Kutzneria chonburiensis: one gene and its partner. The protein of the gene in region 1 interacts with the protein of each later gene in a pairwise test. Links are inferred from orthologs where the notes say so. Each region holds a gene or a part of one and is shown in the gene's direction. Other genes may lie near its edges.

Region 1 (3,312 bases):
CGATCAGTGGCACTGGTCGTGCAGAAGTACGGCGGCTCCTCACTGGAAAGTGCCGAGCGGATCAAACGCGTCGCCGAGCGCATCGCCGCCACCAAGCGCGCCGGCAACGACGTGGTCGTGGCCGTCTCGGCGATGGGCGACTCCACCGACGAGCTGCTGGACCTGGCCTCCCAGGTGGCCCCGGTGCCGCCGGCCCGCGAACTGGACATGCTGCTCACCGCGGGTGAGCGGATCTCCATGTCGCTGGTGGCGATGGCCATCCACTCCTTGGGATTCGAGGCGCGCTCGTACACCGGCTCGCAGGCCGGCGTGATCACCACCGCGGTGCACGGCAACGCCCGCATCATCGACGTCACGCCGGGCCGGATCCAGGACGCGCTGGCCGACGGCGCGATCTGCATCGTGGCCGGCTTCCAGGGCGTCAGCCAGGACAGCAAGGAGATCACCACGATCGGTCGCGGCGGCACGGACACCACGGCCGTCGCGCTGGCCGCGGCGCTCAAGGCCGACGTCTGCGAGATCTACACCGACGTGGACGGCGTGTTCAGCGCCGACCCGCGCATCGTCCGCGACGCCAAGCACCTGCCCCAGATCACCTACGAGGAGATGCTGGAGATGGCCGCGGCCGGGGCCAAGGTGCTGCACCTGCGCTCGGTCGAGTACGCCCGCCGGTACAACGTGCCGCTGCGGGTCCGTTCGTCGTTCAACAACAAGACCGGCACGCTGGTGACCGGGTCGATGGAGGACCTTCCCGTGGAGCAGGCGATCATCACCGGCGTCGCGCACGACCGGTCGGAGGCCAAGGTCACCGTGACGGCGGTGCCGGACCACCCGGGCATCGCGGCCCGCATCTTCCGCGTCGTCGCCGACGCCGAGGTCGACATCGACATGGTCGTGCAGAACGTCTCCCAGGTCGCCACCGGCCGCACCGACATCACCTTCACGCTGCCCAAGTCCGACGGCCCGCGGGCGGTGGCCGCGCTGGAGAAGGCCAAGCCGGAGATCGGCCACAGCGGCGTGCTCTACGACGACCACGTTGGCAAGGTGTCGCTGATCGGCGCGGGCATGCGCTCGCACCCCGGCGTCACGGCGACCTTCTGCGAGGCGCTGTCCACGGCCGGCGTCAACATCGAGATCATCTCCACCTCGGAGATCCGGATCTCGGTCATCTGCCGGGATACCCAGTTGGATGACGCGGTCCGTGCCCTGCACGATGCGTTCGAACTCGGCGGCGACGAAGAGGCCGTCGTCTACGCGGGGAGCGGTCGATGAGCACCACCACCAGGAGTTCTGGCAGTCCTGTTCTTGCCCTGGTCGGAGCGACCGGCGCCGTGGGCAGCGTGATGATCGAGATCATCAACGCCCGTGAGACGGTGCCGTGGGGCGAGATCCGGCTGATCGCGTCGGCCCGCTCGGCCGGCCGCAAGCTGACCGTGCGCGGCGAGGAGATCACCGTTCAGGCGCTCGCGCCCGAGGTGTTCGACGGCGTCGACATCGCCATGTTCGACGTGCCGGACGAGATCTCGGCCGAGTGGGCCCCGATCGCCGCCGAGCGCGGCGCGATCGCGGTGGACAACTCCGGCGCGTTCCGTATGGACGACGAGGTGCCGCTGGTGGTGCCGGAGGTCAACGCGCACAAGGCGACCGAGCGTCCGCGCGGCATCATCGCCAACCCCAACTGCACGACGCTGTCGATGATGGCGGCGCTGGGCGCGCTGCACCGCGAGTTCGGCCTCAAGGAGCTCGTGGTCGCCTCCTACCAGGCGGTTTCCGGCGCCGGCGCGCCCGGCATCGACCGCCTGTACGAGGAGCTGTCGGTCGTGGCCGGCAAGCAGCTCGGCGTCAAGGCCGGCGATGTCCGCGAGGCGCTGCTGGCCGCCGGCCTGGACTTCGAGAGCTCGCCGTTCCCGGCCCCGCTGGCGCTGAACGTGGTGCCGTGGGCCGGTTCCTACAAGGGCGACGGCTGGACCTCGGAGGAGCTCAAGGTCCGCAACGAGTCCCGCAAGATCCTCGGCATCCCCGACCTCAAGGTCTCCGCGACCTGCGTGCGGGTCCCGGTCATCACCACGCACTCGCTGGCCGTGCACGCCACGTTCGAGCGCGAGGTGACGGTGGAGCAGGCGCACAAGGTGTTCGCCGCGCAGCCGACGATCGTGCTGGTGGACGAGCCGGAGCAGAAGAGGTTCCCGACGCCGGCGGACGTGGTCGGCGAGGACCCGACCTACGTCGGCCGGGTGCGCCAGGCGCTGGACTTCCCGAACACGCTGGACTTCTTCGTGTGCGGCGACAACCTGCGCAAGGGCGCCGCGCTCAACACCTACGAGATCGCCGAGACGCTCGCGCCCGAGTTCAGCTGAGGCAGCGATGACCGGGGTCGTGTTGGGTGTCGACCTCGGCACCACGGCGACGAAGGTGGTCGCCACCCGGCTGGACGGCCGGGTGGTGGCCACCGCCGAGCAGGGCTATGCCCTGGAGACGGGTGAGCACGGCGAAGCCGTGCAGGATCCGCAGGCCGTGCTGGCCGCGGCCACCAAGGCCCTGACCGAGTGCGTCGAGCGGGTCGACGGCGAGATAGAAGCCCTGTCGTTCAGCTCGGCCATGCACACGCTGCTGGCGCTCGACGGCAACTGTGAGCCGCTCACCCCGGCCCTGAGCTGGGCCGATCACCGCGCCGCCGACATCGCCAAACGTTTGCGGGCCGATGAGCAACTGGCCCTCGACCTGCACGCGGCGACCGGCGCCCCGGTGCATCCGTCGTTCCCGCTGACCAAGCTGGCCTGGTTCGCCGAGCATGAGCCGGAACTGTGCACCCGGGCGGTGAAGTGGGCCGGCCTCAAGGACTACGTGCTGGCCAAGTTCACCGGTCGGCTGGTCACCGAGCACTCCAACGCCTCCGGCACCGGCATGCTCGATATGCGCCGGCTGGCCTGGCACGAGCCGGCGCTGGCCATCGCCGGCGTGCACCCGGACCAACTGCCGCACCTGGTCGAGCCGACCAAGGCGCTGGCCATGGCCAACGGCATCGGCGGTCTGCCGAGCGGCTTGCCGGTGATCGCCGGCGGTGGTGACGGTCCGCTGGCCAACCTGGGTGTCGGCGCTGTGCGGCCGGGCATGGCGGCGCTGTCGCTGGGCACCAGCGGTGCGCTCAGGGTCGTCCGCGACCGGCCCGGCGTCGACGAGCGCGGCCGAGTCTTCTGCTACGCCCTGGCCGACGGGCTCTGGGTGCTCGGCGGTTCGGTGAGCAACGGCGGCGTGGTGGCGCAGTGGGCGTCCGAAGTCTTCGGCGTGCCAATGCCAGAGTTGTTGGCGGAG
Region 2 (3,248 bases), 250 kb from region 1 along the record:
GGAGTCGCTGTCGGCCGCCGAGGTCACCGCCGCCCACCTGGCCAAGGCCCGCACCGCCGTACGCCCCTCCCTCGACCCCGCCCAGCTGGCCCAGCTAGCCGCCTACGCCGACTCCCGCAAGCTTTGATGTCAGGAAGGGCCCCTTACTGACGTTGAACGTCAGTAAGGGGCCCTTCCTGACGTTCAACGCGAGGATCGGTCCCTTGATCTTGGGGGTCAGCCCTTTTTGGGTGGGCTGTAGTCGTTGGTGACGATGACGATGACGCCGGGGTCGGCCTGCTGGATGCCGTCGAAGCGGGGCATGGACCGCATGTGGAAGGCCGCCGCCAGGGCGTTGGCCTCGGCCTCCTCGGCGGTGCCCGGCCGGAAGTACACGGTGGACGTGCCGATGATGCCCTGCGAGTAGTTGCCGACCGTGGGAACGGTGTAGCCGGCGCTGCGGAAGTCGTTGGCGGCCTGCTCGGCCAGGTGCGGGATGGTGCCGTTGTTGTACACACGCACCGGCTCGGACTGCGGGTTGCCGCCACCGCCGGCCGGCGGCTGGGTCGCCGAAGTGGTGGTCGTGGTGGCAGCCGGCTTGGACGTGGTCGTCGTCGGGGCCGGCGTGGTGGTGGTCGGCTTGGCCGGGCCGGACGTGGTCGTGGTGGCCGGGGGCGGCGTGGTGCTGGTGCCGCCGGCGTTGTTGCCGCCACCGGAGGAGGGGAGCAGGCTGATGACGCCCATCACGAGCGCGATGGCCGCGACGGCCAGCAGGACGATGCCGGCGATGCGGGCGGGGCGGGCAGGGCCGCCGGTGGGCTCCGGCGTGCTCATCGGGGCTCGAACCCCAGTCGGCGGGCCGCGCGGGCGCGCTGCCTACCGGCGCGCAGCCGGCGTAGCCGCTTGATCAGCATCGGGTCGGCGGCCATGGCTTCCTGCTTCTCGATCAGACCGTTGAGCACCTGGTAGTAACGGGTCGAGGACATGTCGAACAGCTCGCGGATGGCCTGCTCCTTGGCCCCGGCGTACTTCCACCATTGACGTTCGAACGCCAGGATGGCGTGCTCTCGTCGGGTCAGGCCCTCGGCAGGCTCGTCCACCTGCGTGATGGCCTTCACGGCGTCCATCTGGCTCCTCGCCCCTCACGGTCGCGGATCCCTGCGGTCGCAGGAATCACAGCCGTGTGATTCCCAGGCGACCATTCAATCACGTGATCTTGATTCGGGCCGTCGGCGTACCCCGGCGCGTCCCGAAGGAGCGAAGCCTACCGACCACCCCTGACAATGATCTTGCGCTGCCGGCCCCTAGGGTCGGCACATGGCGATTCACCCGATCCGTGTGGTTGGCGACCCGGTGCTGAGCACCCCGACACGGCCGGTCACGGACTTCGACGACGGGCTGCGCACCCTGGTCGCGGACATGTACGAGACGATGGCCGCGGCCAACGGCGTCGGTCTCGCGGCCAACCAGATCGGCGTCGACCGGCGGGTGTTCGTCTACGACTGCCCGGACGACGAGGGCAACCGGCACAAGGGTGTCGTGGTCAACCCGACGCTGGAGACCTCGGCCCGCCCGGAGGGCATGCCCGATCCGGACGACGACTTCGAGGGCTGCCTGTCGGTGCCGGGCGAGACGTACCCGACCGGCCGGGCCGACTGGGCCAAGGTCACCGGCTTCGACGACAACGGCGAGCCGGTCGAGGTCGAGGGCACCGGCTTCTTCGCCCGCTGCCTTCAGCACGAGACCGACCACCTCGACGGCCTGCTCTACCTGGACCGGCTGGTCGGCCGGAACGCCCGTGCGGCCAAGAAGATGCTCAAGCGCAACGGCTGGGGCGTGCCCGGCCTGTCCTGGGACCCGGCGGTCGAGCCCGACCCGTTCGCCGACGAGGACGACGAGGACTGAGTTCTCACGTATGTGAACAACCGGGCCGGTCTGCGTGCCCGTTCGGTCGACCATTGATCCACGGCGCGTGACCGGACGTCTCCCTCTCGTAGGGCGCCACATCTGGGAGGCACAGTCATGGGCAGGGTCGTCGTCACGGCCACCACCTCGCACCGGCGCGCCATGCGCACCATCGTCGACGCGCTGGTGCAGCGCGGCCACGAGGTCGAGCTGATCACCGGGCTCGAGCCGCCGACCGGCCGCGCCCTGGTCGACCAGCACCGGCGGCTGTGCCGGCTGCTGGCCGAATCGGGCGAGCCGACGGTGGTGGTCGGGGACGTGGCGTTCCAGGGGACGCTGCCGCTGAGCTACGGCGCGCCCGGCCCGAAGCCGTCGGCGCTGATCCTGGTCGGCACCGAGCCGTTCTCGCTGAGCAGCATCGACACCGCGCCGGCCGGCCTCGGCCTGCCGCCGGACCGCACGGCCGCCGGACGGGAGCGCAACCGCCGCGCCTACGAGTACGTGCGGGATGCGCTCGGCGGCGTGCAGGAGGAGTTCGTCGAGGCCATGCGGTCGGTCGGTGTCACGCACGATCCGCTGCCGTTCGTGCTGGACGCGCCGATTCTCGCGGCCGACCGGTTTCTCCAGCTGTCCGTGGAGGAACTGAGCTACCGGCGCAGCGACACGCCCTCGCACGTGCGTTTCGTCGGTGCGCTGCCGTCGACCCGGATCGACGGCGACGTGGTGATCAGCGACGGCACCTTCGACACCGTGCAGCGGGCTTTGCGGCAGGCCAAGCCGCTGGTGCTGACCGGCCGGTCGGCCGACCAGCTGGAGAGCAACACCCGGGCCGCCGCCACCGGCGCGGCGCTGTACCTGGCCACGGACAAGCCGTCCGAGGACGACATCAAGCAGGCCGTGCGGATCGTGCTGTCCGACCCGACCTATCGGGGCAACGCCGAGCGGCTGGCCGCCGAGTACGCGCGGCTCGACGCCCTGGCCAGCATCACCGACGCCGTGGAGTCGTACCTACGGCACTAGCAGCAGTTTTCCCGTGGTGGCACGGGATTCCAGGTCGGCGTGGGCCTTGGCGGCGTCCCTGAGCGCGTAGCGGCCGCCGATGTGCACGCTGACCTGCCCGTTGCGGACCAGGTCGAACACCTCGTTGCTGCGCCGGATCAGCGCCTCCCGCGTCGGCACGTGGTCGGCCACCGCGGCGTACGACAGCAGGATGCTGTTGGGCAGGTCCATCGGCGTCAGCGTCGGCACGCCCATGAACGGCCCGTAGTAGACGTGCACGCCGTGGCGGCGCAGCGACAGCTGCGAGGAGCGGAACGTCGGCGCGCCACCGCCGTCGTAGACCACGTGCGCCCCTTCGCCTCCGG

What was found.
Region 2: the proteins of M3Q35_RS35265 (region 1) and M3Q35_RS36510 interact in binary tests that used the Escherichia coli proteins (3 or more experiments, as listed by UniProt). The link is inferred for Kutzneria chonburiensis from one-to-one orthologs.

What each region holds. Positions count from the first base shown.
Region 1 is NZ_CP097263.1:7,637,663-7,640,974, forward strand. The notes cover bases 314-3,312. They hold M3Q35_RS35265 (aspartate-semialdehyde dehydrogenase), read left to right. Parts: upstream 314-1,268; coding sequence 1,269-2,357; downstream 2,358-3,312. Other genes in these bases: M3Q35_RS35260 (aspartate kinase), read left to right, coding at 314-1,272; M3Q35_RS35270 (gluconokinase), read left to right, coding at 2,365-3,312. Outside these bases: more of M3Q35_RS35260, read left to right, coding at 7-313.
Region 2 is NZ_CP097263.1:7,886,856-7,890,103, reverse strand. What follows is about bases 156-3,090. They hold M3Q35_RS36510 (peptide deformylase), read left to right. Parts: upstream 156-1,296; coding sequence 1,297-1,884; downstream 1,885-3,090. Other genes in these bases: M3Q35_RS36500 (quinone oxidoreductase family protein), read right to left, coding at 2,893-3,090; M3Q35_RS36505 (glycosyltransferase), read left to right, coding at 2,002-2,904; M3Q35_RS36515 (DUF3263 domain-containing protein), read right to left, coding at 810-1,106; M3Q35_RS36520 (LytR C-terminal domain-containing protein), read right to left, coding at 217-813. Outside these bases: more of M3Q35_RS36500, read right to left, coding at 3,091-3,248. UniProt on the Escherichia coli protein: Removes the formyl group from the N-terminal Met of newly synthesized proteins. Requires at least a dipeptide for an efficient rate of reaction. N-terminal L-methionine is a prerequisite for activity but the enzyme has broad specificity at other positions.